2 regions of the Halobacillus sp. B23F22_1 genome follow, and region 2 is predicted to be linked to the other one. Evidence: predicted binding sites of a transcription regulator. Region 2 holds the regulator's gene; the other holds the start of a gene.

Region 1 (16,582 bases), on a different contig from region 2:
CCTGAGTTTACGTTAGCGAGACATCAATATGCATATGCTCTTTTCAATAGTGGAAATGAAGAGGAAGCAATTGATTTAGAAAAGAAATGGCTCGAAACGGATGATAAAGATATACATTCTCACGTCAATTTAGCAACTTTTTATTTGTTGAATGATCAGCGTGAAGCCGCTTTTCAACATATTGAGCCTCTTCGAAATGTATTTCCCCTCCACGAACAGCAGAAGTTAGCTGTAGCTGAAACTTTAACGAGGGCAGGTTATTACAAAGAGGCCGTTGAACGTTTTCGTAGGTTAAAAAATAAAATAGTCGTAGGCAGGAGAGGCTATTATAAATGGTTCAGTATCGCTTCTTATCAAACAGGAAAGCCCTCTCGTGCGTTACAGCTGTGGGAGAAAGGCTGTAAACAATTTCCTCATTTAAGCGAAGAAGGCGGACCGTGGATTCATCAATAAGCACATTAATGGACGATTTTTCGACAATTTAATAAGATAAGAGAAGAATTAAGGTAGAGTGAAGTGAGGAGTTGATCATCATGACAGAAGATCGTATTTTTGATGTCATTATTGCAGGAGCTGGCCCGGCAGGGATGACAGCTGCTGTTTATACGTCACGCGCGAACCTGGACACTCTGATGATTGAGCGAGGGGTGCCTGGCGGACAAATGGCTAATACAGAAGATGTAGAGAACTACCCAGGATTTGAAAGTATTCTCGGCCCTGATCTTTCTAATAAAATGTTTGAACATGCCAAAAAATTTGGTGCTGAGTATGCTTATGGAGATATTAAAGAAATCGTAGATGGGAAAGAATACAAGATTGTAAAAGCTGGGGCAAAAGAATACAAAGCCCGCAGTGTGATTATTACCACTGGTGCGCAATATAAGGAATTAGGTGTCCAAGGTGAAAAAGAATTGGGCGGCCGCGGCGTTTCTTATTGTGCTGTTTGTGATGGAGCATTCTTCCGCGATAAAGAATTAGTTGTAGTAGGTGGCGGAGATTCTGCTGTTGAAGAAGGCGTCTATTTAACACGATTTGCAAGTAAAGTTACTATTGTTCACCGCCGTGATGAGCTTCGAGCTCAAAAAATTCTTCAAGATCGAGCATTTGATAACGATAAAATTAACTTCATTTGGAATACAGAAGTGAAGACGATTAACGAAGAAAATGGCAAAGTTGGCAGTGTTACTCTGCACAACAACAATACGAATGAAGAATATGACTTTAAAACAAACGGAACGTTCATCTATATTGGAATGAACCCGCTCAGCGGTCCATTTCAATCATTGGGAATTACCAATGAGCAAGGCTATATCGAAACGGATGAGCGCATGGAAACTAAAGTGCCTGGTGTTTTCGCAGCTGGGGATATCCGTGAAAAAGAACTGCGTCAAATCGTTACAGCAACAGGGGATGGAAGTATTGCTGCACAATCAGTCCAACACTATATTGAAAACCTGTTGGAAGAGTTAAAAGTTGTTAACTAAAAAGTAACTGCTTCTTAACGATTCTGTAACACAAACGAAACATTTATGGGTTACACTTAAAGTGATTAATTGACCCCCTTTTAATAGATAGATCTCTATTAGGCACAGGTGTTTATCACCTGTGCACTTTTTTTATGCCCAAATATCATGGAGCATAACATTGTGGCGCCTTACGTATTCATTGTATAATAAATAAAGATGTCGTCGAGAGAGATTAATGAGGTGAGTAGATCGTGCAACGTGTTGCAAATTGTATTTTACGAATAAATAATCAAGTGTTAATGCTAAAAAAACCGCGACGAGGATGGTACGTTGTTCCTGGCGGAAAGATGGAAGCTGGAGAAAATATTAAAGATTCCGTCATCAGAGAGTTTAAGGAAGAAACAGGATTAGATATTGTTGAACCTGAATTAAAAGGCTCTTTTACTTTTATTATGAAAGAGGGCAGAGAAACCGTTCAAGAATGGATGATGTTTACTTTTCAAACCACTTCTTTTCAAGGTGATCTTCTTGAGTTCAGCGAGGAAGGGGAATTAGAGTGGGTAAATGTGGAAGATGTTTTAGAGAAGCCGATGGCTGAAGGAGATCGTCACATTTTTAAGCATATCTTAAACAGTGAAGATCAAATATATGGCACTTTTGTATATACTACTGATTTTAAATTAATCGATCAAGATATGGATCCTTCTCGACCTAAGTAACCAGGGGGCGAAAAATATGTTAGAAAAAGAGCAAAACACTCAGTTAGTGATCATTACAGGAATGTCAGGAGCAGGAAAGACGGTAGCCATTCAAAGCTTTGAGGATTTAGGGTACTTTTGTGTAGATAATTTACCTCCGGCTCTGCTGCCGAAATTTCTAGAGTTGATGAAGGATTCGACAAATGATATTCGCAATGTAGCTCTAGTAATGGATTTACGTGGCAGAGAGTTTTTTGATGCTTTATTTGAATCCCTTGATCAAGTCAGTAAAGAAGACTGGCTGGAAGCTCACGTCTTGTTCTTAGATGCTGAGGATCAAGCGCTGGTATCTCGTTATAAAGAAACGAGGAGATCCCATCCTCTAGCACAAGAAGGACTGCCGCTGGAAGGTATTCGCCAAGAACGAAAACTATTAGATGAGCTTCGAGGGCGTGCTCAAACCATCATCTATACTACCAGTTTAAAACCCCGAGAATTAAGGGATCGGATTTTAGATCAATATAAAGCAAAAGAACAACAAGTGTTCTCCGTACAAATGGTTTCATTTGGTTTTAAATATGGGGTTCCAATCGACGCTGATTTAGTATTTGATGTTCGTTTTCTCCCTAACCCACACTATGTAGAGCAGATGCGGCCTTTGACAGGTTTGAATTCTGAAGTATCTTCTTATGTATTGAAATGGTCGGATACTCAAAAGTTTCTGGAAAAACTGACGGATTTATTACAGTTTATGCTTCCTCAATATCGGAGAGAAGGTAAAAGTCAATTGGTTGTTGCTATTGGGTGCACGGGTGGACAGCATCGTTCAGTTACGTTAGCTGAACATCTTTCTAATTATTTCTCAAAAGACTTCACAACTCATGTTACCCATCGAGATATAGATAAAAGAAAGGGTCTGTAATTCATGAATCGTTCAATAAAGCCGCGAGTTGTCGTGATTGGCGGAGGAACGGGGATGCCGGTATTGTTACGGGGACTTAAATATTTTCCTGTTGACCTTTCAGCCATAGTTACGGTTGCAGATGATGGCGGAAGCTCTGGAAGACTTCGTAATGAACTAGCAATACCAGCTCCTGGAGATATTCGTAACGTTCTTGCTGCTTTATCAGACGCAGAGCCTATGCTTCTGGATTTGTTTCAACATCGCTTTGCAAATGGAAATGGTCTATCTGGGCATTCTATGGGTAACCTGCTGCTGGCAGCTATGACTTCCATGACCGGGGATTTTTATAATGGAATAAAAGAGATATCTAAAGTTCTAAATGTCCGTGGTAATATTTATCCTACTGCCAATCATTCGATGAATCTGCATGCAGAAATGGAAGATGGTACGATCGTTTCAGGAGAATCAAACATTCCTAAGCAAAACAAAAAGATTAAACGTGTATTTGTCAGTCCGTTGCCCATCCAGCCTTTGCCTGAAGCAACTATGGCGATTAAAGAAGCTGATTTAGTAGTTATTGCACCGGGAAGTTTATACACGAGTATTATGCCGAACATTATAGTCCCAGAAATTAGAGAAGCATTACGGACTACCAAAGCGAAAGTGACGTATGTTTGTAATGTAATGACACAGCAAGGAGAAACATCGGGGTATTCAGCCGGGGATCACGTGCAGGCGTTGCACGATCATGTAGGTAAAGGAACGATTCACTCCATTATTGTTCATAATCAACCGATTGCTCCTGCTGTAAGGAGAATTTACGCTGAAGAAAATGCAGAACCCGTCATCTATGATATCGATCGTGTGAAAAAGATGGGGATTGAGATTATAGAAGAAGACATTTTAGATCGTAATAAGTCTACGATTCGTCATGATACAAATAAACTGGCTCATTTACTGTATTCATTGATTTAAAAAGAATGGGGGTGAACAGTGATGTCATTTGCTTCAGAGATAAAGAAAGAGTTGACCAATGTAGAGGCGGATGAATGCTGTAATGAATCTGAGCTTGCCGCGCTCGTTCGGATGAACGGAACCTTCTCTCTATCTAACCAAAGCTATCTATTGGATATCCAAACGGAAAATGCTGCAATTGCCAGAAGAATTTATACGTTAATTAAGAAGCTTTATCCGTATCCCGTGGAATTGCTTGTCCGAAAAAAAATGAGACTCAAGAAGAATAATGTGTACATCGTCCGGATGAAAGATAATGCTGAAAAAGTTCTAAATGATCTAGAAATTTTAAAAGGTCCTCTTTCAATTAACCCTGATATACCGAAAAAGTATTTAAAAACTACCTGTTGTAAAAGAGCATACTTAAGAGGGGCGTTTCTTGCAGGTGGATCGGTTAATAATCCGGAAACTTCCTCTTATCATTTGGAGATCTATTCTTCTGATCATGAGCATAATGAAGCGTTGTGCAAGCTGATGAATAGTTTCGGACTCCATGCGCGTACTCTTGAACGTAAAAAAGGGTTTATCACGTATTTGAAAGAAGCTGAAAAAATCACAGAACTTATAAGTAATATAGGTGCACATCAAGCCCTATTTAAATTTGAAGACGTACGAATTGTTAGAGATATGAGAAATTCAGTGAACCGGCTGGTGAATTGTGAAACGGCAAATTTAAATAAAACGATCGGCGCTGCTTTCAGACAAGTCGAAAACATAAAATTCATAAAAAGCACGGTCGGTTTAGAGGCGTTACCAGATAAATTACAGGAAATTGCCCGATTACGTTATGACCATCAAGAAGTATCGCTTAAAGAATTAGGCGAACTTGTGTCTGGATCCCCAATCAGTAAATCCGGAATTAACCATCGTTTAAGAAAAATTGATGAATTTGCTGATAAAGTTCGACGCGGAGAGATACAAGAAAGTAGTCAAAAATAATGTAAATCGCATTGATTCGTGCTATAATAGTTTCAATAAAGAACGCACTCTAAAGAGTAGCGTTCTTTATTTCAAATTCATGAATGCGCTTTCCATACTTAATTGCATGTTAGGAAGGAGAAATGATAGATGAAGGAACAAAATATTACAATCGATTTAACTACAGGACTGCAAGCGAGACCAGCGGCTCAATTTGTCCAACTGGCGAACCGATACACTTCAGACGTATTTATTGAAAAAGACAATAAAAGAATTAACGCAAAAAGCATTATGGGGTTAATGAGTCTAGCTGTAGGGCAAGGCGAAGAGATAAAGTTAATCGTGGACGGTTCAGATGAGGAAGTAGTCCTAAAAGAGTTAACTAATTTCGTTAAGCAGTCGTAAGGTTACTTATGTGAAAAAATGAACAGATTTAAAAAGGGGAACGATCTCATAATTTTTGTGTGTGCTTTTTCTCAAAAAAACCCGCTGCTTTTAGGCAGCGGGGTTTATTATACATATTATTTTTCGTTCGTTTTTTCCATTACTTTATCAATTAAACCATATTCCACAGCTTCATGAGCTGACATGAAATTGTCCCGATCTGTATCACGCTCAATAACTTCAATTGGCTGCCCGGTTCTTTCAGCTAGGATTTGATTTAACTTTTCACGCATTTTGATAATGCGTTTCGCATGAATTTCAATATCCGATGCTTGACCTTGAGTACCGCCTAAAGGCTGATGAATCATAACTTCACTGTTCGGAAGTGCATAACGTTTCCCTTTAGTACCTGCATTTAATAAGAAAGCTCCCATGGAAGCAGCCATTCCTGTGCAGATTGTGGAAACATCCGGCTTAATGAATTGCATTGTATCATAAATCGCCATACCGGAAGTTATGGAACCACCGGGTGAGTTAATGTAAAGAGAGATATCTTTGTCAGGATCATCAGCGGCTAAGAAAAGCAGTTGAGCCACAACAGAGTTTGAGATATTGTCGTCAATCGGACTACCTAACATAATAATACGGTCTTTAAGCAGGCGTGAATAGATATCGTAAGCACGCTCTCCTCTGTTCGTTTGTTCAATAACTGTAGGGACTAAATTCATTCTAATTCCTCCTTATTATCATACATTTATGATGGAATGTAATTTTATAATACAGTTAAGGTCAGAAAAGGTCAAACAAAACCCTTTGACATATTTCTTATACCATCTTTCCCTAAATTACCATGGATAAACGTATAAATATTCGTATGTGCTTCTTGCTTTTCTTCTCATTCGTGAGTATAATAGATTTTGCACTTTTATTTGCGCCCGTAGCTCAGTTGGATAGAGCGGTAGATTCCGGTTCTACGTCAGTCGGAGGTTCGAATCCTCTCGGGCGCGCTTATTATAGAAGGAGTTCCACCTGGCTGTGCGCCAGGTTTTCTTTTTATGTTATTTACTATTCTTGTATAGTAGTGCCCGTTGTGGAAGTTATATGTTACACACTTCTTATACAATGTTTGAACAATGAAGGCTTACTTGTTTTCGTTTGTTCAATATAGTAGCAGGGTTTATAATTTTGATATTCTGTGTTACTGTTGAGAATGTAATAGGAACTGCTGAACGCTTTTAACTAAAAAGGAGTTTTTATGACAAACATTCTTCGATTTAAAATTATGTCGACTGAAAGAGTTTCTGATGATCGTAGAATACATGTCTATGATATGATGAATCAGCGAAATTTATCTTTCAATTTCGATTCTTTGAAAAGGTCTCATGAAAGACTTAACAGCGAAGAAGAACTATCTCAATTCTTGAATACAAAAAAGTATAAAATTGAACATGGTTTTTATGACAAAGAAGGACACGTATCTTAACGTGTCCTTCTCAGCTTGTAGAGAAATCTTATAGAGTGTAAAGGGTTTGAGGAAACGACTCCCTTTCCGCGGGCGAATGGTGTGCCTCCTCGGGTTTTATCAGCCCTCCGGGCTCACACCTGATTCTCATCTTCCGCAGGAGTCTCGCCATTTCCTCAAATCCTTTTTCGAAATAGATCATGGGCATTCATTTACTCAAGCTGTGCCCTTATAAAAGCAGTGTTTGCAAAAGGGTATTCACATTACGAAGGTTTCAAGCTTTCATTCTGGTCAAAGGCACGGAGAAAGCAGTCGTTTAATACAATTTTATGCGAGTCCGATGTTAGGGTTCACTTCAGTACTGCACGAGGCGAAGATCCCGCAGGAAAGCGCTCATTGCTTTCTTAAGAAGCTGAGGCCGTGCCCACGGAAAGCGAATTTGACGGAGCGATCGTTTGAATTCTTTTTAACATAAATAATCCGAATGATTTCTACAAAATCATTCGGATTATTTAATGCTTTATTGAGTTTTGTCCCGTGCTTTTCTTTTTTTATACATGCTACACTAGAAACAAATGATTTATAGAAGGGGTTTGAAATGAACAAAATCATTTTTTATGGAAAACAGAATTGCTGTTTGTGTGATGAAGTCAGAAGTCTAGTTGAAATTTTACAAAATAATTATGAAATTGATGTTAAAGAAGTCGATATAGAGGGTAATAGACAACTGGAGCAAAAATATTTGGTGGAAATCCCTGTACTGAATATTAATGGCCAAGAGCTTGAGTATCGTCAAATAGATCTTTCTGCTATAAGAGAGCGTTTACATTGATTTGAGGATATTTTATAACTTGCGCCGCCAATTTCACACTGTTAATATAAAAGGTGAATAGAATATTTTTTTGCTCCTAGTGGGACAGAATATGACTGCCTGGGACGCATTTACCCCGGTCTAAGTATTTCCAATTTTAAAGGAGCTATTACGATGAGAGCTTTAATTGATCTACAGAAAAGATTATTCCCTGATGTTCTTGAAATCATGCAGCGTCGTTATCAATTGCTTCACTACATACAGCTCATGCAGCCAGTAGGAAGAAGGACATTATCAGAAAACATCGAACTGGCTGAGCGAACGGTTCGTAGTGAAGTGGATTACCTAAATAAACTGGGAGCTATAGAAATAACATCTAGAGGGATGCACTTAACCTATGAGGGTCAAAGTATCCTTGAACAGCTTTCTGCATTTATTAAAGACGTAACGGGCATAAAGGTTTTAGAAAACCGTTTAAGGGAAAAGTTAAATTTAGATTATGTCGTAGTAGTTCCAGGGGATAGCGATGAGCTGGATTGGGTAAAACATGAAATGGGAAAAGCTTGTGTGACATTTCTCCAAAGTAAATTAAAGTCGAATAACACTGTTGCGATAACGGGTGGAACGACGATGGCAGCTGTGGCGGAAAAAATGACGCCGCTTAAAGATGCTGAACATTGTATGTTCGTCCCTGCCAGAGGCGGATTGGGTGAACGCGTTGAAAACCAAGCGAACACCATTTGTGCTGAAATGGCTGATAAAGCAAGAGGGGATTATCGTCTTTTATACGTTCCAGACCCTTTAAGTGAAAGTTCCTACAAGACCATAATTGAAGAACCTTCGATTAAAGAAATTCTCAATATGATTCGAAATGCTGATATTGTCATACATGGTGTAGGTGATGCGGTGACAATGGCAGAACGCAGGAAAACTTCGAAAGGTGAAATGGAAAAAATTCAAGAAAGTCATGCAGTAGGCGAGGCGTTTGGCTATTATTTTAATCAACAAGGTGAAATTGTTCATAAAGTTCGAACAGTAGGGTTGCAGCTTGAGGATTTGAAATATGCCAAAAACATTATCGCTGTAGCTGGCGGTCACACGAAGGCTCAAGCTATTGAATCCTATTTCAAACCAGGACAGAGCAATGTGTTAATCACAGATGAAGGAGCAGCTCAAGAGCTTTTAAGGGATTCGTCCCTTTAAGATAAATTTTTATTAAATTCAAGGAGGAATTTTGAATGACTGTAAAAGTAGGAATTAACGGTTTCGGCCGTATTGGACGTAATGTTTTCCGTGCATCTCTAAATAACGAAGAGGTAGAAGTAGTAGCTGTTAACGATTTAACAGATGCTAATATGCTGGCTCACTTACTGCAGTATGACACTGTTCACGGTAAACTTGATCAAGAAGTTACTGTTAACGGGGACAACCTAGTAGTAGGCGGCAAAGAAATTAAAGTAATTTCTGAGAAAGATCCCGCACAGCTTGGATGGGGAGACTTAGGCGTAGAAGTCGTCATTGAATCTACTGGTCGTTTCACACAAGGTGAAGACGCTAGAAAACACCTTGAAGCAGGAGCTAAGAAAGTTGTAATTTCTGCACCAGCTAAAGGTGAAGACTTTACAGTTGTGATGGGTGTTAACGAAAAAGATTATAACAAAGATGAGCATGATGTTATTTCAAATGCGTCTTGTACGACAAACTGTCTAGCACCATACGCTAAAGTTCTTAATGACAAATTTGGTCTTAAGCGCGGTATGATGACTACAGTTCACTCTTACACGAACGATCAGCAAATACTTGATCTTCCACACAAAGACTATCGTCGTGCTCGTGCAGCTGCTGAAAATATCATTCCAACAACTACAGGTGCTGCCCAGGCAGTAGCAAAAGTTCTTCCTGAATTAGAAGGCCGCCTTACTGGTATGGCAATGCGTGTTCCAACTAAAAACGTTTCTATCGTTGACTTAGTGGCTGAACTTGATCAAGATGTTACAGCTGAACAAGTAAACGAAGCGCTTAAAGCTGAAGCTGAAGGTGAACTTAAAGGCATCCTTGGTTACAGTGACGAAGCTCTTGTTTCTTCTGATTATAATGGCAGCACTTACTCTTCTGTCATTGACGGACAGTCTACTCTTACTCTTGAAAATAACATGGTTAAAGTTGTTTCTTGGTATGACAACGAGTTTGGTTATTCTAATCGTTGTGTAGATCTAGCTGCATTCCTTAAAAAGCAAGGCCTATAATACAAATACCTTTTATTGGTCATACTAGATAAATCTATGGAAAAGGAGGAGGTCTCATGTCCTCCTCCTTTACCCATGTTTAAAACAAAATCCTTGTTCATGCGTTTCCATATAAGCTGATTGTGGAAATGTACATAATGGATAAGGGAAGCAGTTGATTAAAAGAGGAGGTTGTCATTTATGAATAAACAAACCATTCGTGATGTAGAAGTACAAGGTAAAACTGTATTTTGCCGCGTGGACTTTAACGTCCCTATGAGCGGAGGAGAAGTCACAGATGATACTAGAATTAAAGCGGCTCTCCCTACCATTGAATATCTAACTGGTAACGGTGCAAAAGTCATTCTTTCAAGTCATCTTGGACGACCTAAAGGTGAAGTGGTTGAGGAACTAAGGCTCGATCCGGTAGCTAAGCGTTTAAGCGAGCACGTAGGCAAAACAGTAACGAAGACAGATGAGGTGTATGGTGACGAAGTGAACAAAGCCCTCTCTGAAATGGAAAACGGAGACATCCTGCTCATTGAGAACGTTCGTTTCCAGCCTGGTGAGGAGAAAAACGATACTGATTTAGCTAAAGCTTTTGCAGATATGGCTGACCTCTATGTGAATGACGCTTTTGGAGCCGCTCACCGTGCCCATGCATCTACAGCTGGTGTAGCCGAACATATCCCTGCTGTGGCTGGATTTCTATTAGAGAAAGAAATTAATGTGTTAGGAAAAGCCCTTTCTAATCCTGACCGTCCTTTTACAGCGATCATTGGTGGAGCTAAGGTAAAAGATAAAATAGGCGTAATTGACAACTTGATTGATAAAGTCGATCACTTAATTATTGGTGGAGGACTGGCTTATACATTTGTTAAAGCACAAGGTCACGAAATCGGTAAGTCCTTACTAGAAGAGGACAAGATTGATTTAGCTAAAGAGTATATGAAAAAAGCAGAAGAAAAAGGTGTGGACTTTGTCATGCCGGAGGATGTCATCGTTGCAGATGATTTTTCTGATTCAGCGAATACAAAAGAAGTAGCTATTGACAACATTCCAGCCGATTGGGAAGCTCTAGATATTGGTCCGAAAACGCGTGAAAAGTACGCGAAGATCATTAATGATTCTAAGCTGGTGATCTGGAATGGCCCAATGGGAGTTTTTGAGTTAGAAACATTTGCTAACGGAACGAAAGACGTAGCTCAAGCACTTTCTGAAACTCAAGGTTATACTGTAATTGGAGGCGGAGATTCAGCTGCTGCTGTTGAGAAATTCGGCTATGCAGATGCCATGGATCACGTATCCACAGGGGGCGGAGCCTCGCTGGAGTTCATGGAAGGTAAAGAACTTCCAGGCGTGGCATTACTCAACGATAAATAATTAGGAGAGGTGATGAAATCATGCGTAAACAAGTCATTGCAGGAAACTGGAAAATGAACAAAACGCACACAGAAGCGGAAGATTTTATTCAAACGGCAAAAAACGAGGTTCCACCTTCAGACCAGTTTGAATCAGTAGTTTGTGCCCCATTTCCTTTTTTACAAAAGCTAGTGGAAGAAACAAAAGGAACTTCTCTTGAAATTGGTGCTCAAAACATGCATTTTGAAGAAAGTGGAGCTTTTACAGGTGAAGTGAGTCCTGTGATGTTGAAAGAACTAGGAGTTAAGTATGTCGTGCTGGGACACTCCGAGCGTCGTGAAATTTTCAAAGAAACAGATGAAGAAGTAAACAAAAAAGTTCACGCTGCTTTTAATCATAATTTAACTCCTATTGTCTGCGTTGGTGAATCTTTAGAACAGCGTGAAGCGAATCAAACGATGGATCATGTAGAAAGTCAAGTGAAAAAAGCTTTTGAAGGCTTATCAGATGAACAGGCTTCTAAAGTAATCGTTGCTTACGAACCTATCTGGGCTATCGGCACTGGACGGACAGCGACTTCTGAGCAAGCAAATGAAGTGTGCACGCACATTCGCCGTGTACTCATTGATTTCTATGGTTCTGAAGTAGCCGATGAAGTACGTCTTCAGTATGGCGGCAGCGTAAAACCAGCTAACGTAGATGAACTTCTTACACAATCTGATATTGATGGAGCGTTAGTAGGCGGAGCGAGCCTTGAAGCTGATTCTTTCTTAAAATTAGTGGAGGCAGGTAAGCATGAGTAAGCAGAACTTAGCCGCTTTAATCATACTTGACGGATACGCTCTTCGTGACGAGGAGATGGGAAATGCCGTTAAGCAGGCTAATACGCCTAATTTTGACCGATTTTGGAATGAGTACCCTCATTCCCAGCTGAAAGCGTGTGGAGAAGCCGTTGGTTTACCTGAAGGGCAAATGGGTAACTCCGAAGTAGGGCATTTAAACATTGGGGCAGGCCGAGTAGTTTACCAAAGCTTAACTCGAATTAACCTGTCGATTCGCGAAGAAGAGTTTGCTAAGAATGAAGAACTTGTTAAAGCAGTCCAGCACGCTAAAGACAACAATAAAGCTTTTCACGTGTTTGGACTGCTTTCTGATGGTGGTATCCACAGCCATATTAATCATATGTATGCCCTTATTCAGCTGGCCAAAGATTATGGAGTAGAGAAGGTTTATGTTCATGGCTTTTTGGATGGTCGGGACGTAGATCAGCAATCAGCTAAAAAGTATATTAAAGAAGCTCAGGAAAAAATGAATGAGATCGGACTTGGGGAATTCGCTACTATCGGAGGCCGTTATTTTGCGATGGATCGGGACAATCGCTGGGATCGTGTGAAGAAATCGTATGATGCGATTGCTTATGGCAAAGGACCTGCTTATATGGATCCACTGCAAGCCATTGATGAATCTTACGAAAAAGGAATTTACGATGAATTTGTAGAACCTTTTGTCTTAACTGATGAAAATGGTAAAGCGGTTGGTAACATGGAAGATGAAGATGCCATTGTGTTCTATAATTTCCGTCCTGACCGTGCAATTCAACTCTCTCGCTCATTTGCCAATGATAATTTTGAAGATTTCGAGCGTGGTGAAGAAGCTCCAAAAAATCTTTATTTTGTTGGCATGACGCAATACAGTGATGCCGTAAACAGCAAAGTAGCTTTTGCACCAAACGATTTAAAAAACACAATCGGTGAAGTTTTATCTAATAATGGATTGAAGCAGCTTCGTATTGCTGAAACTGAAAAATATCCACATGTTACTTTCTTCATGAGTGGCGGTCGTGAAGAGGAATTCGATGGGGAAGAGCGCATCCTTATTGATTCACCTAAAGTAGCCACTTATGATCTGCAGCCAGAGATGAGTGCATACGAAGTAACCGATGCTTTGTTAGAAGAACTAGACGCCGAGAAGCACAATGCTATTATTTTAAACTTTGCAAATCCGGATATGGTAGGTCATTCAGGAATGCTTGAGCCTACGATCAAAGCGATTGAAACCGTGGATGAGTGCTTAGGGAAGATTGTTGATAAGATTCATGAAAAAGGTGGACAGACCATCATTACTGCAGATCACGGAAACTCTGATGAGGTGACGACTTCAGAAGGGAATCCGATGACCGCTCACACGACCAATCCGGTACCGGTAATTGTAACAAAAGACGGTGTTGAATTACGCGAAGGTGGAATTTTAGGAGATCTTTCTCCTACCCTGTTACAGCTATTAGAAGTTCAACAACCTAAAGAGATGACAGGAAAATCATTAATTAAATAAAGGAGAGAAAAACTATGCCATATATTACTGATGTTTATGCACGCGAAGTATTAGACTCTCGTGGAAATCCAACCGTTGAAGTTGAAGTTTATACAGAATCAGGAGCTTTCGGCAGTGCCCTTGTCCCAAGTGGTGCTTCTACAGGCGAATATGAAGCAGTAGAATTACGTGATGGTGATAAAGATCGCTACCTTGGTAAAGGTGTTCAAAAAGCGGTAGATAACGTAAATGAAAAAATTGCTCCTAACCTTTTAGGAATGGACGTTACTCAACAAGTCATTATTGATCAGATGATGATTGAACTTGATGGTACTGAAAATAAAGGAGAACTAGGAGCTAACGCTATTCTTGGTGTCTCTATGGCCGTAGCACACGCTGCAGCTGATGTACTAGATCTTCCTCTTTACAAATATCTGGGAGGATTCACAGCATCTACACTGCCAACTCCAATGATGAACATTTTAAATGGAGGAGAACACGCTGATAATAACGTAGATATTCAAGAATTTATGATTATGCCGGTGGGTGCTCCTACTTTTAAAGAAGCCGTTCGCATGGGTGCGGAAATTTTCCATGCTTTGAAAAAAGTGCTTAAATCTAAGGGATATAACACAGGTGTTGGTGACGAAGGTGGATTTGCACCAAATCTTGGTTCAAACGAAGAAGCTCTATCTACTATTATTGAAGCGATTGAAGAAGCTGGATACAAGCCAGATGAAGAAGTTAGACTTGCTATGGACGTAGCCTCTTCTGAAATCTATGAAGACGGTAAGTATAACCTTAAAGGTGAAGGTGTTGTGCGTACTTCTGAAGAAATGGTGGACTGGTATGAAGAACTTGTGAACAAGTATCCGATCGTTTCTATTGAAGACGGCTTAGATGAAAATGACTGGGAAGGTACAAAGCTTCTTACTGACCGCATTGGCGACCGCGTGCAGCTTGTTGGTGATGACTTATTCGTAACTAACACTAAGAAGTTAGGCCGTGCGATTAAAGAGGGAGTGGGTAACTCCATCTTGATTAAAGTGAACCAAATCGGTAGCTTGACTGAAACCTTTGAAGCAATTGAAATGGCTAAACGTGCTGGGTATACGGCAGTTATTTCCCACCGTTCTGGTGAAACTGAAGATGCCACGATTGCAGATATCGCTGTAGCTGCAAACGCAGGTCAAATTAAAACTGGTGCTCCATCACGTACAGATCGTGTTGCGAAGTATAACCAGCTTCTGCGTATTGAAGACCAGCTGCTTGGAACAGCAAACTATGCTGGAAATCAAGCGTTCTACAACCTTAATAAATAATTACTTTATGAAGTCTCTCTCGTATAATCGAGGGAGGCTTTTTTTTGTTTTTTCATGTATGATTGTAAATAGAAGACATGTGGGAGAATGACAACATGAAGAAAACAATCCAACTTATTTTATTGAGTATAGTTATTTATATAGGATATACGGGATACTCCATTTGGACTTATGGAGAAGATAACCTAGATGCTCAAGCAGACGCAGCAGTGGTTTTAGGAGCTGCTCAGTGGAATGGTTCGCCTAGTCCAGTTTTTGAAGGGCGGCTGAAACAAGGTATTGAGCTTTATAAAAAAGAACAGGTGGAGTATTTAATTGTCACTGGAGGAGCTGGAAATGGTTCAAGGACTTCTGAAGGGGAAGCAGGCAAGAATTATGCAGTTGAACAAGGAGTTCCTGAAGAAGCCATTATTGTAGAAGACAAGTCCCTGGTGACCGAAGAAAATTTAAAAAATACCCAAGTTATTATACAGGAACAAAACATTCAATCTGTCTTATTAGTCAGCGACACCTATCATTTAAAAAGAGCGGTGGGTTTAGCTGAAGACATAGGGATGGCTGTAGAAGGAGTGGCCACTAGGTATTCGGCTTACCAATCTTTAGAAACAAAACTTCCTTTTTTCTTTGAAGAATGGATGTATTATGTAGCAGATCAATTTATTCAACTTTTCAATGATTAATAGAGGTGTCTTATTTGGAGCTTTATGAAGCAATCACAAGCAGAAGGTCGATCCACGATTTTCAACAAAGTATCGTGACAGAGGAAGAGTTAAAGCAGATTTTTCAATTAGCGAGCTGGGCTCCCACCCATCGGATGAAGCAGCCGTGGATGGTGAAGGTATTTCAAAAAGAGGGGGGAGAGGACTTTGCAGAACAAGTTATTAAAAGTTATAAAAGAAGCGGGTTTACCGAGGGATATTCTAAAGAGAAAGCTTTTAAAATGATGGAGGGAATTAAAAATTTTCTGGTGAAGATTCCTCATCATGCCCTGATATATATGGAGAAAGATCGAGATATGCATAGATATGAAGAAGACTTTTCTGCAGTATGCGCTTATATTCAAAATGTACAATTAGCAGCTTGGGAAAAGGGGATTGGTGTGTTATGGACGTCTAGTCCTTATATCCATGATGAGACATTTATAGACGATATAGGGCTCGATAAGAAGAGGCATAAGATAATAGGCGTGTTACAGATGGGATACCCTTCTTCCATACCTGGAGCTAAAACGAGGAATCCCGTACCTTTGGTATTTCAAAAAGATCATTTTACGAAAAGAAGCTGAGCCTTTTATTGGTGTTCAGCTTCTTTTGTATGGTTTTCTCCATTATTATTTGCATCGTCAGGATGGGGATCAATTGTATGTTTGTAGTCATAACCTTTTGATATGGCTGCCCAAAAAGCGCCCGCTATACCCAAAACTATAGCAATACATACAATCATTACAATGGTGAAAGTCATGCTATTCCTTCTTTCTTCGGGTGATTTTAAAAGAGAAGGAGGGATGTACCCTCCTTCTCTTTATATCGTTAGTGTATCATGCTACGCTAACTTTTATTTAAGACTGATTTGTTTTTTCTTTTACAAATTGAACTACTTCTTCTGATGTACCCATGGAAAGGATTTCATCTTTAAAAGAAGCCAGTTCTTTCTTCGAAAGATCTTTAATCTGTGTGCGAGCCGGCAGAATCGATGTGGCACTCATG
Region 2 (16,582 bases):
CGTTAACGTAAACCGAAAGCATATGCTTTCGGTTTTTTTGATATATTAAGGTAAATTCTTTTTTGATTCTTTTCTTCAAGTTAGGAGGTGCCAGGGTGGACCAAATCTACACTTTAACTGAGGACTTAGATATCTTCTTAATTCGTTTAAGCTTTGCTTTATTATTATCAGGTTTAATAGGCTTTGAAAGAGAGCTTAAAAACCACTCAGCTGGTTTTCGCACACATATATTAGTTGGGATAGGGTCTTGTTTAATGATGTTGTTATCTTTATATGGTTTTGAAGCTTTCATAGAAGCAAATGACAATATCCGTTTTGATCCATCGCGTATCCCATCTTATGTGATCAGTGGTATAGGATTTTTAGGGGCAGGAACAATTATTGTAAATGGAATGACGATCAGAGGCCTGACCACGGCTGCTTCGATTTGGACAGTGGCGGGTTTGGGGTTAGTAGTAGGCGCTGGTATGTATGGAATCGCTTTACTAGCTACTGCCCTCGTATTATTAAGTCTTGTTTTTTTAAATAATTTAGAAAAGAAATATGTCACTCATTATTTTAAAAATAGTTATGTTATTACTGCTGAAAAGTTTGTGAAAATCAGTGACATTATGTCTGTTTTTGATGATCAAGGCATTGTCCTCCAACGCTTTGAAGTGGAGAATACCCCTGCGCAGCGTAAAACGATTTTTATCCACCTAGAACGCAAGCAATCCGTTGACGAAGCTGCTTTATTAGAAAAACTTTCTCATATTGATACTGTGGTGCAGGTCACTCGCAGAAAATAACCGACTATACGATTTATTTCGTATAGTTTTTTTGTTTTAACCTTTTCCAATTTAGGGAATGATTACTCATGTAGTTCAAAACATTTTAGTTGCGTACGTAATAAAAATTAGTATAATGAAATTAAGGTCAAAGATAGTCAAAGTCAAAAGAGGAGGAGGGAAAATGCGGAATATATCCGACATCATTGAGGAGTATCTGAAAAATATTTTAGATGAAAATCAAAAGCACACCATTGAAATTAAGCGCAGCGAGATTGCCGATCAATTTCAATGTGTACCTTCACAGATTAATTACGTGATTAAAACTCGTTTTACTGTGGAAAAGGGCTATATAGTGGAAAGTAAACGTGGTGGCGGAGGTTATATCCGCATAAGGCGTGTACAGCATCGTTCTGAATCACAAATGATTGATGATATCGTCAACTTGATTCAGCCAGAGGTATCACAATCCGTAGCATTGGATATTATAGAACGATTAAAAGAAAATGAAAGCATTACGGAACGTGAAGCTAGAATGATGGCAAGTGTTATGGAACGAGAAGTACTTGCTTTCCCTCTTCCTCTGAGAGATGAAATTCGCTCAAGAATTCTGACGGCTATGTTATTTACCTTAAAGTATCAAAGTTAGGTAAGGAAGGAGAAGGTTTTATGGATTGCCAACGTTGCCATAAACGCCCTGCAACGGTTCATTTAACTCAAGTAATTAACGGTGAAAAAACAGAAGTTCATGTATGTGAATACTGTGCAAAAGAAAAAGGATATATGAACGAAAGTGAAGAAAATTTCACGTTAAATGACTTATTATCAGGGCTATTCAATTATGAACAACCTCCTTCTTTTAAAGGTCAACCATCTAAGACTTATCAGCCAAAAAAAACATTGAAATGTCCAACTTGTGGATTGAGTTATCAAGAGTTTGCACAAATTGGAAAGTTTGGCTGTGCAGATTGCTATAAAACCTTTGATGAACGCTTAAACCCTATCTTTCGCCGTGTCCATAGTGGAAACACGAAACACAATGGTAAGGTTCCAAAGCGCGAAGGAGGAAACTTGCACGTAAAAAGGCAAATGGATCATTATAAGTCAGAACTTCAGAGGCTCATAGAGCAAGAAGAGTTTGAGGAAGCAGCAAAAATAAGAGATCAGATTCGTTCGCTGGAGCAGCAGCTTCATCACGGAAAGGGGGATGAAGAATAATGTCTTTGGAGCAATTTATTAATGAAGCCATTAGCCCCTGGATGAAAGAAGAAGGTCCGGATAGTGATATTGTAATGAGCAGTCGAATTCGACTGGCTCGTAACTTTCAGAAATATCCTTTTCCTTTAATCTCTTCAGAAGAACGAATGAAAGAAATCCTCGATTTTTTTAAACAAGAATATAAAGGTCAATCATTTAGAGATTATGAGAGTTTTGAAGTAGTAGAAATGAATGAGTTACAGCAGATTGAAAAAAGGGTACTGATGGAAAAGCATTTAATCAGTCCTCACCTTATTGATCATTCTAAAAATTCTGCTGCATTAATCTCCCAAAATGAACAGGTATCGATTATGATTAATGAAGAAGATCATATTCGTATTCAATTATACTTCCCAGGATTCCAACTGGATCGTGCGTTAGAGCAGGCATCTCAACTGGATGACTGGCTGGAAGAAAAAGTGGATTACGCCTTTGATGAAAATAGAGGGTATTTAACAGCCTGTCCCACAAATGTTGGAACAGGGATGAGAGCCTCGGTTATGATGCATTTACCAGCTTTGGCCATGACACATCAGATCAACCGAATGACGCCGGCTATCAACCAGCTTGGTTTAGTGGTCCGCGGAATTTACGGAGAAGGCAGCGAAGCTTTAGGGAATATTTTTCAAATATCAAATCAAATTACGTTAGGGAAATCTGAAGAAGATATTGTAGAGGATCTGCATAGTGTGGTTAGCCAGCTGATCGATCAGGAACGTAAAGCGCGTCAAACTTTACTGCATCGCTCAGGAGTTCAGCTTGAAGATAGAGTTTTTCGATCCTATGGTGTTTTGAAGCACAGTCGAATCATAGAGTCTAAAGAGGCAGCTAAATGTTTATCTGATCTCCGACTCGGAATTGACTTAGGGTTCATCGATCATATCCAAAAAAACATTTTAAACGAACTGATGGTCCTTACTCAACCAGGTTTTTTACAACAATACGCAGCAGAATCTTTATCCCCCTCTGAGCGGGATGTGCGAAGAGCATCACTAATTCGTGAAAGACTTCAATTAGAAAAACAAGAATAAATCGTTAGGAGGTCATGTCCATGATGTTTGGACGATTTACAGAAAGAGCACAGAAGGTATTAGCATTAGCTCAAGAAGAAGCTGTACGCTTAGGTCATAACAATATTGGAACAGAGCATATTTTATTAGGTTTAGTTAGTGAAGGAGAAGGAATCGCAGCTAAAGCACTGACCGCGTTAGGTCTTGAATCTAGTAAAATCCAGCAAGAGGTTGAGAACTTAATTGGGAAAGGTGAAAAAGTTTCTCAAACAATTCACTACACACCGCGTGCGAAGAAGGTTATCGAGTTATCTATGGATGAAGCTCGTAAGCTGGGCCATTCTTACGTAGGTACTGAACACATTCTTCTCGGGTTGATCCGGGAGGGTGAAGGAGTGGCAGCCCGCGTTCTTAACAACCTTGGAGTAAGCTTAAATAAAGCTCGACAACAAGTGCTTCAGCTGCTTGGGAATAATGAATCTACTGGCGGGCAAAATCGACGCGGCGGAAGTTCAGGTGCACAAGCTGCTAATGCCAATACGCCGACACTGGATTCTCTGGCTCGAGATTTAACGGCCATTGCTAAAGAAGGTAATATTGACCCGGTTATTGGACGAAGTAAGGAAATTCAACGTGTGATTCAAGTATTAAGCCGTCGTACGAAAAACAATCCCGTGTTAGTAGGGGAGCCGGGGGTAGGTAAAACAGCTATTGCTGAAGGGCTTGCCCAGCAGATTATGAATAATGAGGTCCCTGAAATTCTACGTGATAAACGAGTTATGACATTAGATATGGGTACAGTGGTAGCCGGTACGAAATACCGTGGTGAATTCGAAGACCGCTTAAAAAAAGTGATGGAGGAAATCCGGCAGGCTAACAACATCATTTTATTTATTGATGAATTGCATACTTTAATCGGAGCAGGCGGCGCTGAAGGTGCCATTGACGCTTCGAACATTCTTAAACCATCGCTGGCCCGTGGTGAATTGCAGTGTATTGGTGCCACAACATTAGATGAGTATAAGAAATATATTGAAAAGGATGCAGCTTTAGAGCGCCGTTTCCAGCCGATTCAAGTGGATGAGCCAACCCTTGATGAATCCGTTCAAATCTTAAAAGGTTTGCGTGATCGTTATGAAGCTCACCACCGTGTAACGATTACTGACGATTCTATTGAGTCAGCAGTACGGTTCTCCGATCGTTATATTACGGATCGATTCTTGCCGGATAAGGCTATCGATTTAATTGACGAAGCAGCATCGAAAGTACGTCTTCGTTCTTATACTGCACCGCCAAATCTAAAAGAGCTTGAGCAAAAGCTTGAAGAAGTACGAAAAGAGAAAGACGCAGCGGTTCAAAGTCAGGAATTTGAGAAAGCAGCTTCCCTGAGAGACAGCGAACAGCGTCTGCGCGATGAATTAGATAAAACGAAGGATGAATGGAAAGAAAAGCAAGGTCAAGAGGATTCTGAAGTAACTGTAGAAGACATTGCTTCCATCGTTTCCACGTGGACGGGTGTCCCTGTCTCTAAAATGACAACTGAAGAAAGTGAACGTCTGCTTCACTTAGAAGATACTTTGCACAACCGCATCATCGGTCAACAGGAAGCTGTTAAAGCTATTTCTAAAGCCATTCGCCGTGCTCGTGCTGGTTTAAAAGACCCTAAACGCCCGATTGGTTCCTTTATCTTCCTTGGGCCGACTGGTGTAGGTAAAACAGAATTAGCGCGTGCTCTTGCCGAAAGCATGTTCGGCGAAGAAGATGCAATGATTCGTATCGATATGTCCGAGTACATGGAGAAACACAGCACGTCTCGACTTGTTGGTTCACCTCCAGGTTATGTAGGATATGATGAAGGCGGACAGCTAACAGAAAAAGTTCGTAACAAACCTTATTCTGTCATCCTGCTTGATGAAATCGAAAAAGCACATCCAGAAGTATTTAATATTTTACTTCAAGTGCTTGAGGACGGACGGTTAACAGATTCGAAAGGGCGCGTAGTGGATTTCCGTAATACTGTGCTCATCATGACTTCCAACGTTGGAGCAAGTGAATTGAAACAGAATAAATACGTTGGATTCTCAATGGATGAAGCCGATCAGAATTACAAAGACATGAAGTCTAAAGTAACGGATGAACTGAAGAAAGCGTTCCGTCCAGAATTCTTAAACCGTATCGATGAAACCATTGTTTTCCATTCTTTAGAAAGAAAGCATATGAAGCACATCGTTACACTTATGGCAGAGCAGTTAAGGAAACGTCTGCTTGAACAAGAAATTGACTTTACGCTGACTGAAAAAGCAATTGAACACATTGCTGAGGAAGGCTTTGATCCAGAATACGGAGCACGTCCTCTTCGCCGCTCAATACAGAAAAACGTAGAAGACCTGCTCTCTGAAGAGCTGTTGAAGGAAAATATTCAAAAAGGTCAAAAAGTGAAAATCGATCTTAATGATAATAAAGAATTTACTGTTCACACTCAACAAGAAGCATAATTTAAGGTCAAATATGAATAAAATATGAAATGTTTAAAATCGGAAGGTGTTTGCCTTCCGATTTTTTTCCGATTTAGATATTCTTTACGTAGTAAGACAATTTTAATGCAATTGATATCATCATGAAACTTTTTCACAAACCATATCGTATATAATGAGGTAGAGGAGAGGTAACCTTGGCAAAAAGAAAAACAAAATTTGTTTGTCAGGAATGTGGATATGAATCTCCTAAATGGATGGGAAAGTGTCCGGGTTGCCATCAGTGGAATACGCTAGTTGAAGAAGCGTCCATTACAGGCGGGTCACGACATGTTTTCCAAACCAATTCATCAGGAGCTGCCAAACCAGAGAAAATAACGGCGATAAAATCAGAAAAAGAACCGCGTATGGAAACAGATATGCCAGAGTTAAACCGTGTGCTTGGAGGCGGCATTGTGCCGGGCTCTCTGGTTTTAATCGGAGGAGATCCGGGTATCGGGAAATCAACATTACTCTTGCAAGTTTCTGCACAAGTAGCAAATAAATCGTTACCCGTTCTATATATCTCAGGAGAAGAATCTTCAAGGCAGACAAAGCTTCGTGCTGAGAGACTGGGCATTCAATCTGATGAGTTATACGTTCTTTCTGAAACCAATTTACAGGATGTGTTAACGCAGATTGAAGAAATTGACCCAAAATTGGTCATCATTGATTCTATACAAACCATTTTCAAAGAAGATGTAACTTCAGCACCAGGAAGCGTCTCTCAAGTACGTGAGTGTACGAGTCAATTAATGAGGATTGCCAAGAGTAAAGGCATTCCTATTTTTATAGTAGGTCACGTGACAAAAGAAGGGTCGATTGCCGGCCCGCGTTTACTTGAACATATGGTAGATTCCGTACTTTATTTTGAAGGTGAAAGACATCATACATTTCGCATTCTCCGCAGTGTAAAAAACCGTTTCGGCAGCACACACGAGATGGGGATCTTTGAAATGAAAGAGAAAGGTTTAGAAGAGGTTCTCAACCCTTCTGAAATCTTTCTGGAGGAACGGTCTCAAGGAGCAGCAGGATCAATTGTAGTGGCTTCTATGGAAGGCACACGGCCAGTACTAGTGGAGATCCAGGCTTTAATCTCACCGACTTCTTTTGGGAATCCTCGACGAATGGCCACAGGGTTGGATAACAGCCGGGTTCCGTTATTAATGGCCGTACTTGAAAAGCGTGCAGGTCTTCTTCTTCAAAACCAGGATGCTTATATAAAAGTTGCCGGCGGGGTAAAGCTGGATGAACCTGCCATAGACTTAGCAGTGGCAATTAGTATAGCTTCAAGCTTTAGAGATCAAGTCTCAAACGGAAATGATGTAGTCGTCGGTGAAGTCGGATTAACAGGCGAAGTCAGGCGTGTAGCAAGAATAGAACAGCGGGTACAAGAAGCAGCTAAGCTCGGATTTAAAAGGGTCATTATCCCACAGAAGAACCTTGATGGCTGGACACCTCCTGATTCGATTCAAGTGGTAGGAGTCCGTACAGTGCAGGAAGCTATGCAAGTAACATTGGGGGATCGATAATGGAAGGGCATGATCATAAGGAAAATTCTATCGGAGAAATGCTGAAATTTGTGGCTCCGGGGACGCCCCTCCGTGATGGTATTGATAACGTATTACGGGCTAAAACAGGCGGATTGATTGTGATAGGTTATGGAAAAGAAATTCAGGAGTTAGTGGATGGGGGTTTTCCCATACAATCTGAGTTTACGCCGGCTCATTTATATGAATTAGCTAAAATGGATGGTGCTTTAATTTTAAATGATGAAGGTACAGAAATCCTTTACGCCAATGCTCAGCTGATGCCGGATCCTGATATTTTATCGACAGAGACAGGGATGCGCCACCGGACAGCAGAGCGTGTAGCGAAACAAACGGGTCACTTAATCATCGCCATTTCACAACGGCGAAATGTAATCACCTTGTATAAAGGGTCGATTCGTTATTCATTGAAAGATATTGGCGTTATTTTAACGAAAGCTAATCAAGCCATACAAACGCTTGAAAAATATAAAATTGTGCTTGATCAAAGTATTACTAATCTTGGAGCGATGGAATTTGAAGATATGGTTTCCTTCTCTGAAGTTATTCAAGTTGTGCATCGCGTAGAGATGGTACTAAGGATAAAAACGGAGATTTTGAATTACGTAAATGAACTGGGGACAGAAGGGCGGCTCATTCAATTACAGTTAACAGAGCTCGTCTCCAACATTGAAGAAGAAGCTTCTCTTTTATTGCGTGATTATAGTAAAAGACCTGATTATGAACCGTATTACATTTTAAGAAAAATGCAAGAACATGCGGGTACCGAACTTTTATCTGATGATCAAGTTTTAAAATTGTTAGGTTATTCTTCGGGCACGAAATTGTCTGATCCTATCCACCCAAGGGGTTATCGAGTAATGCACCGAATCCCCCGGCTGCCGGCTTTAATTATTGAGCACTTAGTTGAACGGTTTGGAACATTAAATGACGTCGTTCAAGCATCTGTAAAAGAGCTTGTAGAAGTTGACGGGGTGGGTGAAGTAAGAGCCAAGAAAATTGGTGAAGGATTAGAAAGAATACAAGAGCAATTATTCGTAGATCGTCACTTATAACGAAAATGAAATGGAATATTTTTCTGTAAATTGAAAAATAATGTCATTTATGCTAGTTTATTAAACAACATTTCAACGTCTGCGATTAATAGACCTTGAGGTTGGTCATAATGGAAAATAAGGAGGTGAAAAAAGTGCTTAAACGTATCGTTCAATTATTTATAGTTATAACCGGAGGAACAGTCGGTTATCTGTATATGCCGGAACTTTTTTCAATCATGGATGTATCCTGGCAAGGGTGGATCCAATCCGGAGTAGGGGCAATTGTCGGAGCACTTATACTATTTTTATTAACTTTTTGGGTAGTAGATTACATTGTTGATTTTCTCAGGTGGGTGGAGGACACCCTCGTTCGAGCCCCGGTTGCGGATCTATTGTTTGGAAGCTTAGGCTTAATCGTAGGTCTGATCATTGCCTATCTAGTGAATAATCTACTCCAGGATATTGAGATTAAAGTAGTCAGCCAGATTCTGCCTATATTTATCACATTCTTACTTGGTTATTTCGGTTTTCAAGTCGGATTTAAGCGAAAAGATGAATTTTTAAATTTATTCGCTAAGAAAGACAAGAAAAGCTTAGAGGAAGAAGGTCTTTCTGAATCAGTAGATCGATCCTTAATTCCGAAAGAGAAGATTTTAGATACGAGCGTCATTATTGATGGAAGAATTGCTGATATTTGTGAAACTCATTTTTTAGAAGGTACAATTGTTATTCCTCAGTTTGTGCTAGAGGAACTTCAGCATATTGCAGATTCGTCGGATGGATTAAAGCGAAACCGTGGCCGTCGTGGGTTGGACATCTTAAATCGTTTACAGAAAGATCTCCCGGTTAAAGTTGAAATTTACGATGGGGATTTTGAAGAGATTCAAGAAGTAGACAGTAAGCTGGTAAAACTTGCGAAAGTTATGGATGGAATCGTTGTGACGAACGACTTTAATTTAAATAAAGTATGTGAGTTCCAAAATGTTCAAGTTTTAAACATTAATGATTTAGCCAATGCGGTGAAACCAGTCGTTCTTCCTGGGGAAGAAATGACAATTCAAGTGATTAAAGACGGCAAGGAACAAAAGCAAGGAATCGGCTATTTAGACGATGGTACGATGATTGTTGTGGAAGAAGGCAAAGAATATATCGGCAAAACAATTGAAGTGGTTGTTACGAGTGTATTGCAAACTTCAGCAGGACGAATGATTTTTGCAAGACCAAAATCACTTGAAAAAGCCTTATAAAAACGGTATAACAAATAGAGATTAGCAAAAGTGATAACTGCGTGTTATCGCTTTTGTTGTTTCACTTTATTTAAGGTGGTTACAATGATAAATTATACAGCTGTCGTATTAGCAGCCGGACAAGGAAAACGGATGCATGCAGGACAAAATAAACAATTCTTGATGATCAATGATCTGCCGCTTATCATACATACCTTAACTGTATTCGTGCAAGACGCCTGGTGCAATGAAATTGTGCTGGTTACGAATAAACAAGAAAATGCTCAAATGGAGGAGCTCCTTCGCCAACATCAACTGAATGATCGTATGACCTTGGTCAATGGCGGAGCTGAACGACAAGATAGTGTTTATGAAGGGCTGCGGGCTGTCAAGCAATCGATTCAGCCCGTATTTATCCACGACGGAGCTCGCCCTTTTGTTAAGCGGGAGCATCTTCACCAGCTTGCTGAGGTGGTAACTGAAAGAAGAGCAGGTCTGCTGGCCGTACCTGTAACGGATACTATTAAACAGAAGCAAAAGGATCAACTCATTACACTAGACCGCCATTCTCTTTGGGCAGCCCAGACTCCTCAAGGATTCCAGTACCCTTTAATTCTTAAAGCTCATGAAGAAGCAAAATCCCAAAACTATTATGGGACAGATGATGCGTCTCTTGTAGAACGTCTTGGAGAAGAGGTAAATGTAGTTGAAGGAAGTTATGACAATATGAAGTTGACTACACCTGAGGATTTAGTAAAAGCTAAATCTTATGCTGCTCAGAAAGGAAAGGTCGTGAAGGATACTATGATTCGTATTGGACAAGGATTTGATGTTCATCAGTTTGCTGAAGGCCGTAAGTGTATAGTGGGCGGCGTTGAAATCCCACATGATAAAGGACTATTAGGTCATTCTGATGCTGATGTTTTGCTTCATACAATAGCAGATGCGTGTCTGGGGGCGATTGGCGAAGGAGATATAGGCAGACATTTTCCCGATACCGACGATGCCTTTAAAGATGCGGATTCAGGTAAGCTTTTGCAGCAAGTGTGGAAGTTCGTCACGGATCAAGGGTACGCGCTGGGCAATATCGACTGCACGGTGATCGCTCAAACTCCTAAAATGGCTCCTTATGTCGAGGAGATTCAAAGAAATATAGCCGCACTTTTAAATAGTGATACGGAGCGTATTAACGTTAAAGCGACGACAACGGAAAAGCTTGGTTTTACAGGCAGAAAAGAAGGGATGGCCGCCCAGGCTGTCGTTCTTCTGCAAAAATAGTCAACAATAGACAGTAAACAATGATAAAATAAATAAAATGATACGGATCTGAAAGGAGTTCACAATATGAGTAACGAAGTACGTGTGCGCTATGCGCCAAGTCCTACAGGCAACCTTCATATAGGGAATGCTCGTACGGCTCTATTCAATTATTTATATGCAAGAAACGCTGGAGGAAAGTTCATCATCCGCGTGGAAGATACAGATGCGAAGAGGAATGTAGCTGGAGGAGAAGAAAGTCAGCTGAATTACCTGAAATGGCTCGGTATTGAATGGGATGAAGGAGCGGATGTTGGAGGAGAATACGGTCCTTACCGGCAAATGGAGCGTTTAGATATTTATAATAAATATGTAGATGAACTGCTGGAAAGAGATTTGGCTTATAAGTGTTATATGACGGAGGACGAGCTTGAAGCGGAACGTGAAGCTCAGATCAACCGTGGAGAAGCTCCAAAATATTCTGGTGCTCATAGTGATTTAACAGACGAACAAATCAAAGAGTTTGAGGCAGAAGGAAGAGAACCGAGTATCCGTATCCGCGTTCCTAAACATTACACCTATGAATTTAACGATATCGTCAGAGACAAGATTTCTTTTGAATCCAGCGATTTTGGAGACTGGGTGATCGTTAAGAAGAATGGTACGCCTACTTATAACTTCGCTGTAGCTATCGATGATCATTTAATGGGAATTTCTCACGTTTTGCGCGGAGAAGAACACATTTCGAATACTCCTAAACAATTGATGGTTTACGAGGCATTTGACTGGGAAGCTCCTAAATTCGGTCACATGACGTTAATCCTTAATGAAAATCGTAAAAAGCTGAGTAAACGTGATGAGCATATCCTGCAATTCATTGAACAATATAAGAATCTAGGATATTTGCCGGAAGCATTGTTTAACTTTATTACATTACTTGGCTGGTCTCCCGTGGGAGAAGAAGAAATCTTCACTCAGGATAAGCTGATTGAGATTTTCGACGCGGAGCGGCTGTCTACATCCCCAGCCATCTTTGATCCAGCTAAACTGAAATGGATGAACAACCAGTATATTAAAGCTTCAAGCTTGGAGCGTGTCGTGGATCTTGCTCTCCCTCACTTAATTGAAGCAGGGCGTGTAAGTGAAGAAATGAGTGAAGAAGCCCGGGAGTGGACGCATGAGTTAATTTCGCTTTATCATGAGCAAATGAGCTATGGTGCGGAAATTGTTGAACTGACGGATCTCTTTTTTAAAAAAGAAATTCAGTATGATGAAGACGCTTTAGATGTTCTTAAAGGTGAGCAGGTTCCAGAGGTACTAGAAGCGTTTAAAGGAAAACTTGCTGAATTAGATGAGTGGACACCTGAGAATATTAAAGCCCAAATAAAGGCGACTCAAAAAGAAACGGGACATAAAGGTAAAAAATTATTTATGCCCATTCGAGTAGCAACTACAGGTCAGACTCATGGGCCGGAATTGCCGAATGCGATTCGTTTACTTGGTCTTGAGACCGTTACGATTCGATTGAATGATGCTTTAAAACAAATTCAAGACTAATCTGTTCACAAAATGCAACTTTTCACATATAGTAAAGGTACCCATATGGAACGTAGATGAGGAGAAGTAGGAGACCCTTTCTTTACACAGAGAAAATCACCTTGGCTGGAAGTGATTTTAAGGAGAGACTCTGAAATGCACCTCAGAGTCCCTGGTTGAATAAAGTAGGCTGGGGCGGCCGCCTGCCGTTATTAGGGAGAGTGAGGGAAGTATGTTTCCTAAACAGAGTGGAACCGCGCATAACGCGTCTCTGTGCTGATTAAGCACAGAGACGCGTTTTTTATATAGGAAAACCAGCGTTGAGCACAGTGTGTTTGAATTCTTATAAATGAACAAAAGGAGGATGCCGGATGGGATGGCTTAAAATGTTTAAAGAAGATGTGGATGTCGTGTTTGATCAAGATCCAGCGGCACGTTCCTATATTGAAGTGATTTTAACGTATTCCGGGCTTCATGCTACGTGGTCTCACAGGGTTGCTCATGCTTTTTATAAAAGGAAATTCTTTTTCCTGGCCCGAATCATTTCACAAATCAGCCGTTTCTTTACTGGAATTGAGATTCACCCAGGTGCAAAAATTGGACGCCGCTTCTTTATTGATCACGGCATGGGCGTGGTCATCGGGGAAACGTGTGAAATTGGTGATAATGTGACCCTTTTCCAAGGAGTAACCCTGGGAGGGACAGGAAAAGAGAAAGGAAAACGTCACCCAACGCTGAAAGATAATTCATTAGTCGCTACAGGGGCGAAAGTTTTAGGTTCTATCACGATTGGGGAGAATTCAAAGGTAGGAGCAGGATCCGTTGTGTTAAAGAATGTACCTGATAATTCCACCGTTGTTGGGATTCCCGGCCACGTCGTCATTCAGGACGGGAAGAAGATTCGCCAAAAAGACTTGGATCACCACAAGCTCCCGGACCCTGTATATGATCGGTTAAACGAAATGGAAGAAGAAATCAAACAACTTTGCTTACAATTAGAACAAGACGAAAAAGGAGCGGAACAGGATGAGCATAAAAGTATTCAACACGCTGACAAGAACTAAAGAACCTTTCACCCCACTCGAAGAAGGCAAGGTCAAAATGTACGTATGCGGTCCTACAGTTTATAACTATATTCACATCGGGAACGCTCGGCCGGCAATCGTTTTCGATACCGTTCGCAGATATTTTGAGTATAAGAACTTTGAGGTGCAGTACGTATTAAATTTCACGGACGTTGATGATAAATTAATTAAAGCTGCGAATGAGTTAGGTGAAGAGGTACCGGATATCGCCAACAGGTTTATTCAAGCTTATAAAGAGGATGTAGGCGCCTTAGGCGTTAAAGAAGCGGTCCATCACCCTCGTGTAACGGAAAACATGGAGGAAATTATTAAGTTTATTGATGGCTTAATAGAAAAAGGCTTTGCCTATGAGTCTGGCGGGGATGTTTATTTCCGTACACGTTCTTTCAACGAGTATGGGAAGCTTTCGCATCAGTCCATAGATGAACTCCGTTCTGGAGCCCGTATTGAAGTAGGAGAGAAAAAAGAAGACCCGCTTGATTTTACTTTATGGAAAGAAGCGAAGGAAGGGGAAATTGCCTGGGAGAGTCCGTGGGGGAATGGGCGTCCGGGCTGGCATATTGAATGCTCCGCTATGGCGAAGAAGTATCTTGGCGATACCATTGATATCCATGCAGGCGGCCAAGACTTAACATTCCCTCATCATGAAAATGAAATTGCTCAATCAGAAGCAAATAATGGAGAATCTTTTGCTCGTTACTGGATGCATAACGGCTATATCAACATTGAAAATGAAAAAATGTCTAAATCCTTAGGGAATTTTGTACTTGCTCATGACTTAGTGCAGAAGCATGACCCTCAGGTGATTCGCTTCTTCATGTTGAGCGTGCACTATCGCCACCCTATTAACTTCAGCGATGAGCTGTTAGCCGGTGCAAAGAGCAGTTTTGAACGCATTCGCAACGCCTATGAAAACTTACTTCACCGTAAAGGTTCAAGCTTAAATTTAACAGACGAAAAGACGTACTGGTTAGAAGAAGCCGCTAAACATAAACAACAATTTGTTGCGGAGATGGATGATGATTTCAATACAGCCAATGCGATCTCTGTTTTGTTTGATTTAACCAAAACAGCTAATTTGTATTTGCAATCGGAACAAACCCATACAGAAGTGATTGATCAATTCTCCGAAACACTTAAAGAACTTGCAGGGGTGTTAGGACTGCAGCTTGAACAAGAATTGGAGCTGTTAGACGAGGAGATTGATACGTTGATTGAGGAAAGAAAACAAGCGAGAAAAGATCGTAACTTTGCTCGCGCTGACGAAATCCGTGATGAGCTTAAAGCACGAAACATTGTTTTAGAAGACACCGCCCAGGGCACTCGTTGGAAGCGGGGGTAAGAGGATGACTTTTACAAATGTGAAACAGATGAAAAGTCTCGCCCTCGCCTATATGGGTGACGGTGTGTACGAATTGTATGTGAGGCGCCACTTATTAGAGCAGGGGCAAGTGAAGCCTGAGCAGCTGCACAGGACCGCTATTCAGTTTGTGTCTGCAAAATCACAAGCTCAGGTGGTGCGAGCCTGGCAAGAGGAAGGTCTTCTTACTGAAGAGGAGGAAGGTGTGTTAAGAAGAGGCCGCAATGCAAAGTCTGGAACGGTGCCAAAAAACACGGATGTACAAACGTACCGATACTCTACAGCATTTGAAGCGGTTTTAGGTTTTCATTATCTTTCCGGCAATGAGCAGCGCTTAGAAGAGTTAATTGGACGAGCCATTGAGCTGGTAGAAGAGGGGAGAGAAGTGAGATGAACGAAGAGTGGATCATTGGAAAGAATCCGGTGTTAGAAGCTATCAAGTCTGGGCGTTCTATTAATAAAGTATTTGTTTCTGAGCAGCTTCAATACCAGGCAGTAAAGAAAATTGAACAAGCGGCTAAAGAGAATGGTGTGCTTGTGCAGAAAGCTCCAAAGAAAAAAATTGATCAGCTTGTCGAAGGTAACCATCAGGGAGTCATCGCGGCAGTCGCAGCTTATGAATACAGCGATATAGACGATTTGTTTGCCCGAGCGAATGAAAAAGGAGAGGAACCATTTTTCATCATTTTAGATGAAATTGAGGATCCTCATAATCTAGGCTCAATCCTTCGTACTGCGGATGCCAGCGGTGTTCACGGCGTCATCATTCCAAAAAGACGTTCAGTTGGATTAACTTCTACGGTAGCGAAAACCTCCACAGGAGCGATTGAATACATTCCGGTCGCCCGTGTTACCAATTTATCACGCACCATTGATGCATTGAAGGAGCGCTTTGTCTGGGTGGTAGGCACTGATGCCGAAGGGACAGAGGATTACCGCCAATTAGATGGTAAGATGCCTTTAGCACTGGTCATTGGCAGTGAAGGTAAAGGCATGAGTCGGTTAACAAAAGATAAATGTGACTGGACTGTCAGTCTTCCAATGGCCGGGAAGGTGACCTCTTTGAATGCTTCAGTAGCTGCCTCACTGCTTATGTATGAAGTTTATCGAAAACGTCACCCTGTCGAGGGGTAATACGATGAATGTACTAATCGTTGACGGATACAACATCATTGGGGCTTGGCCGGAACTACAGCAGCTTAAAGACAAGGATTTAGGACAGGCAAGAGATTTACTGATTGAGATGATGGCAGAGTATCAATCTTATACCGGGGATCGGGTCATTGTTGTTTTTGATGCTTATCATGTCCGGGGACTCGAAACGAAGCAAAAGAGCTTTAAGGTGGAGACGATTTACACGAAAGAAAATGAAACAGCAGATGAACGAATCGAGAAGCTGTCCGGACAATTGAATGATGTTCGCACCCAGGTATATGTGGCGACATCCGATTACGCTGAACAGAGAACTATATTTGCCCAAGGTGCCTACCGGAAATCAGCAAGGGAATTATATATCGAAGTTAAGAACATTGAACAAGAAATAAAAAAAGATTTAGAAACCCATAAAGAGGTTCAATATCAGTCCAAAATTCCGATAAATAAAGAGATAAGAGATATTTTTGAACAGTGGAGAAGGGGCAATAAATAGAAAACGCCATATTGACGCTTTTGAAACGCTTACTGTATAATATTTCTATATTTAGGTACCACAGTCGGAGGGATCCTGAGTGAGCATCGGACAAACAAAGACAGGCATCGAGAAGTTGGATTTCAGTCAACTTGATGACGAAGAAATCATTGAGCGGATTAACCACGGGCAAGTCCAGGCTCTAGATTTTTTAATTGATAAGTACAAAAATTTCGTTCGTGCCAAAGCACGGACGTATTTCCTCATTGGCGCAGATCGGGAAGACATTGTGCAAGAAGGCATGATTGGTCTTTATAAAGCCATTCGTGATTACCAAGGGGACAAGCTTTCGTCCTT

What was found. The regulator CtsR, encoded in region 2, represses protease genes until heat stress. The targets are predictions, from matches to a motif close to ATGGTCAATAAAGGTCAAACA.
Region 1: clpP (ATP-dependent Clp endopeptidase proteolytic subunit ClpP) is a predicted target of CtsR. The motif match lies at 6,170-6,190, and genes of this name have one in related genera.

What each region holds. Positions count from the first base shown of each region.
Region 1 covers NZ_JBIEKE010000001.1:1,365,519-1,382,100, forward strand. Annotated here, with positions in the region: gene ACGTNH_RS06870 (tetratricopeptide repeat protein) at 1-453, shown strand, start outside; gene trxB (thioredoxin-disulfide reductase) at 534-1,484, shown strand; gene ACGTNH_RS06880 (8-oxo-dGTP diphosphatase) at 1,718-2,185, shown strand; gene rapZ (RNase adapter RapZ) at 2,202-3,086, shown strand; gene mgfK (gluconeogenesis morphogenetic factor MgfK) at 3,090-4,043, shown strand; gene whiA (DNA-binding protein WhiA) at 4,065-5,021, shown strand; gene ACGTNH_RS06900 (HPr family phosphocarrier protein) at 5,151-5,405, shown strand; gene clpP (ATP-dependent Clp endopeptidase proteolytic subunit ClpP) at 5,522-6,112, opposite strand; tRNA gene ACGTNH_RS06910 (tRNA-Arg) at 6,316-6,391, shown strand; gene ACGTNH_RS06915 (hypothetical protein) at 6,640-6,867, shown strand; gene ACGTNH_RS06920 (glutaredoxin family protein) at 7,445-7,678, shown strand; gene ACGTNH_RS06925 (sugar-binding transcriptional regulator) at 7,832-8,860, shown strand; gene gap (type I glyceraldehyde-3-phosphate dehydrogenase) at 8,896-9,903, shown strand; gene ACGTNH_RS06935 (phosphoglycerate kinase) at 10,084-11,265, shown strand; gene tpiA (triose-phosphate isomerase) at 11,286-12,047, shown strand; gene gpmI (2,3-bisphosphoglycerate-independent phosphoglycerate mutase) at 12,040-13,575, shown strand; gene eno (phosphopyruvate hydratase) at 13,590-14,876, shown strand; gene ACGTNH_RS06955 (YdcF family protein) at 14,972-15,556, shown strand; gene ACGTNH_RS06960 (nitroreductase family protein) at 15,571-16,161, shown strand; gene ytzI (YtzI protein) at 16,167-16,337, opposite strand; gene ptsP (phosphoenolpyruvate--protein phosphotransferase) at 16,435-16,582, opposite strand, start outside.
Region 2 covers NZ_JBIEKE010000006.1:47,193-63,774, reverse strand. Annotated here, with positions in the region: rRNA gene rrf (5S ribosomal RNA) at 1-3, shown strand, start outside; gene ACGTNH_RS20760 (MgtC/SapB family protein) at 96-788, shown strand; gene ACGTNH_RS20755 (CtsR family transcriptional regulator) at 952-1,416, shown strand; gene mcsA (protein-arginine kinase activator protein McsA) at 1,437-1,985, shown strand; gene mcsB (protein-arginine kinase McsB) at 1,985-3,055, shown strand; gene clpC (ATP-dependent protease ATP-binding subunit ClpC) at 3,076-5,529, shown strand; gene radA (DNA repair protein RadA) at 5,706-7,079, shown strand; gene disA (DNA integrity scanning diadenylate cyclase DisA) at 7,079-8,152, shown strand; gene ACGTNH_RS20725 (PIN/TRAM domain-containing protein) at 8,287-9,381, shown strand; gene ACGTNH_RS20720 (bifunctional 2-C-methyl-D-erythritol 4-phosphate cytidylyltransferase/2-C-methyl-D-erythritol 2,4-cyclodiphosphate synthase) at 9,466-10,638, shown strand; gene gltX (glutamate--tRNA ligase) at 10,705-12,174, shown strand; T-box leader at 12,219-12,429, shown strand; gene cysE (serine O-acetyltransferase) at 12,525-13,217, shown strand; gene cysS (cysteine--tRNA ligase) at 13,180-14,580, shown strand; gene ACGTNH_RS20700 (Mini-ribonuclease 3) at 14,585-14,992, shown strand; gene rlmB (23S rRNA (guanosine(2251)-2'-O)-methyltransferase RlmB) at 14,989-15,732, shown strand; gene ACGTNH_RS20690 (NYN domain-containing protein) at 15,737-16,246, shown strand; gene sigH (RNA polymerase sporulation sigma factor SigH) at 16,326-16,582, shown strand, end outside.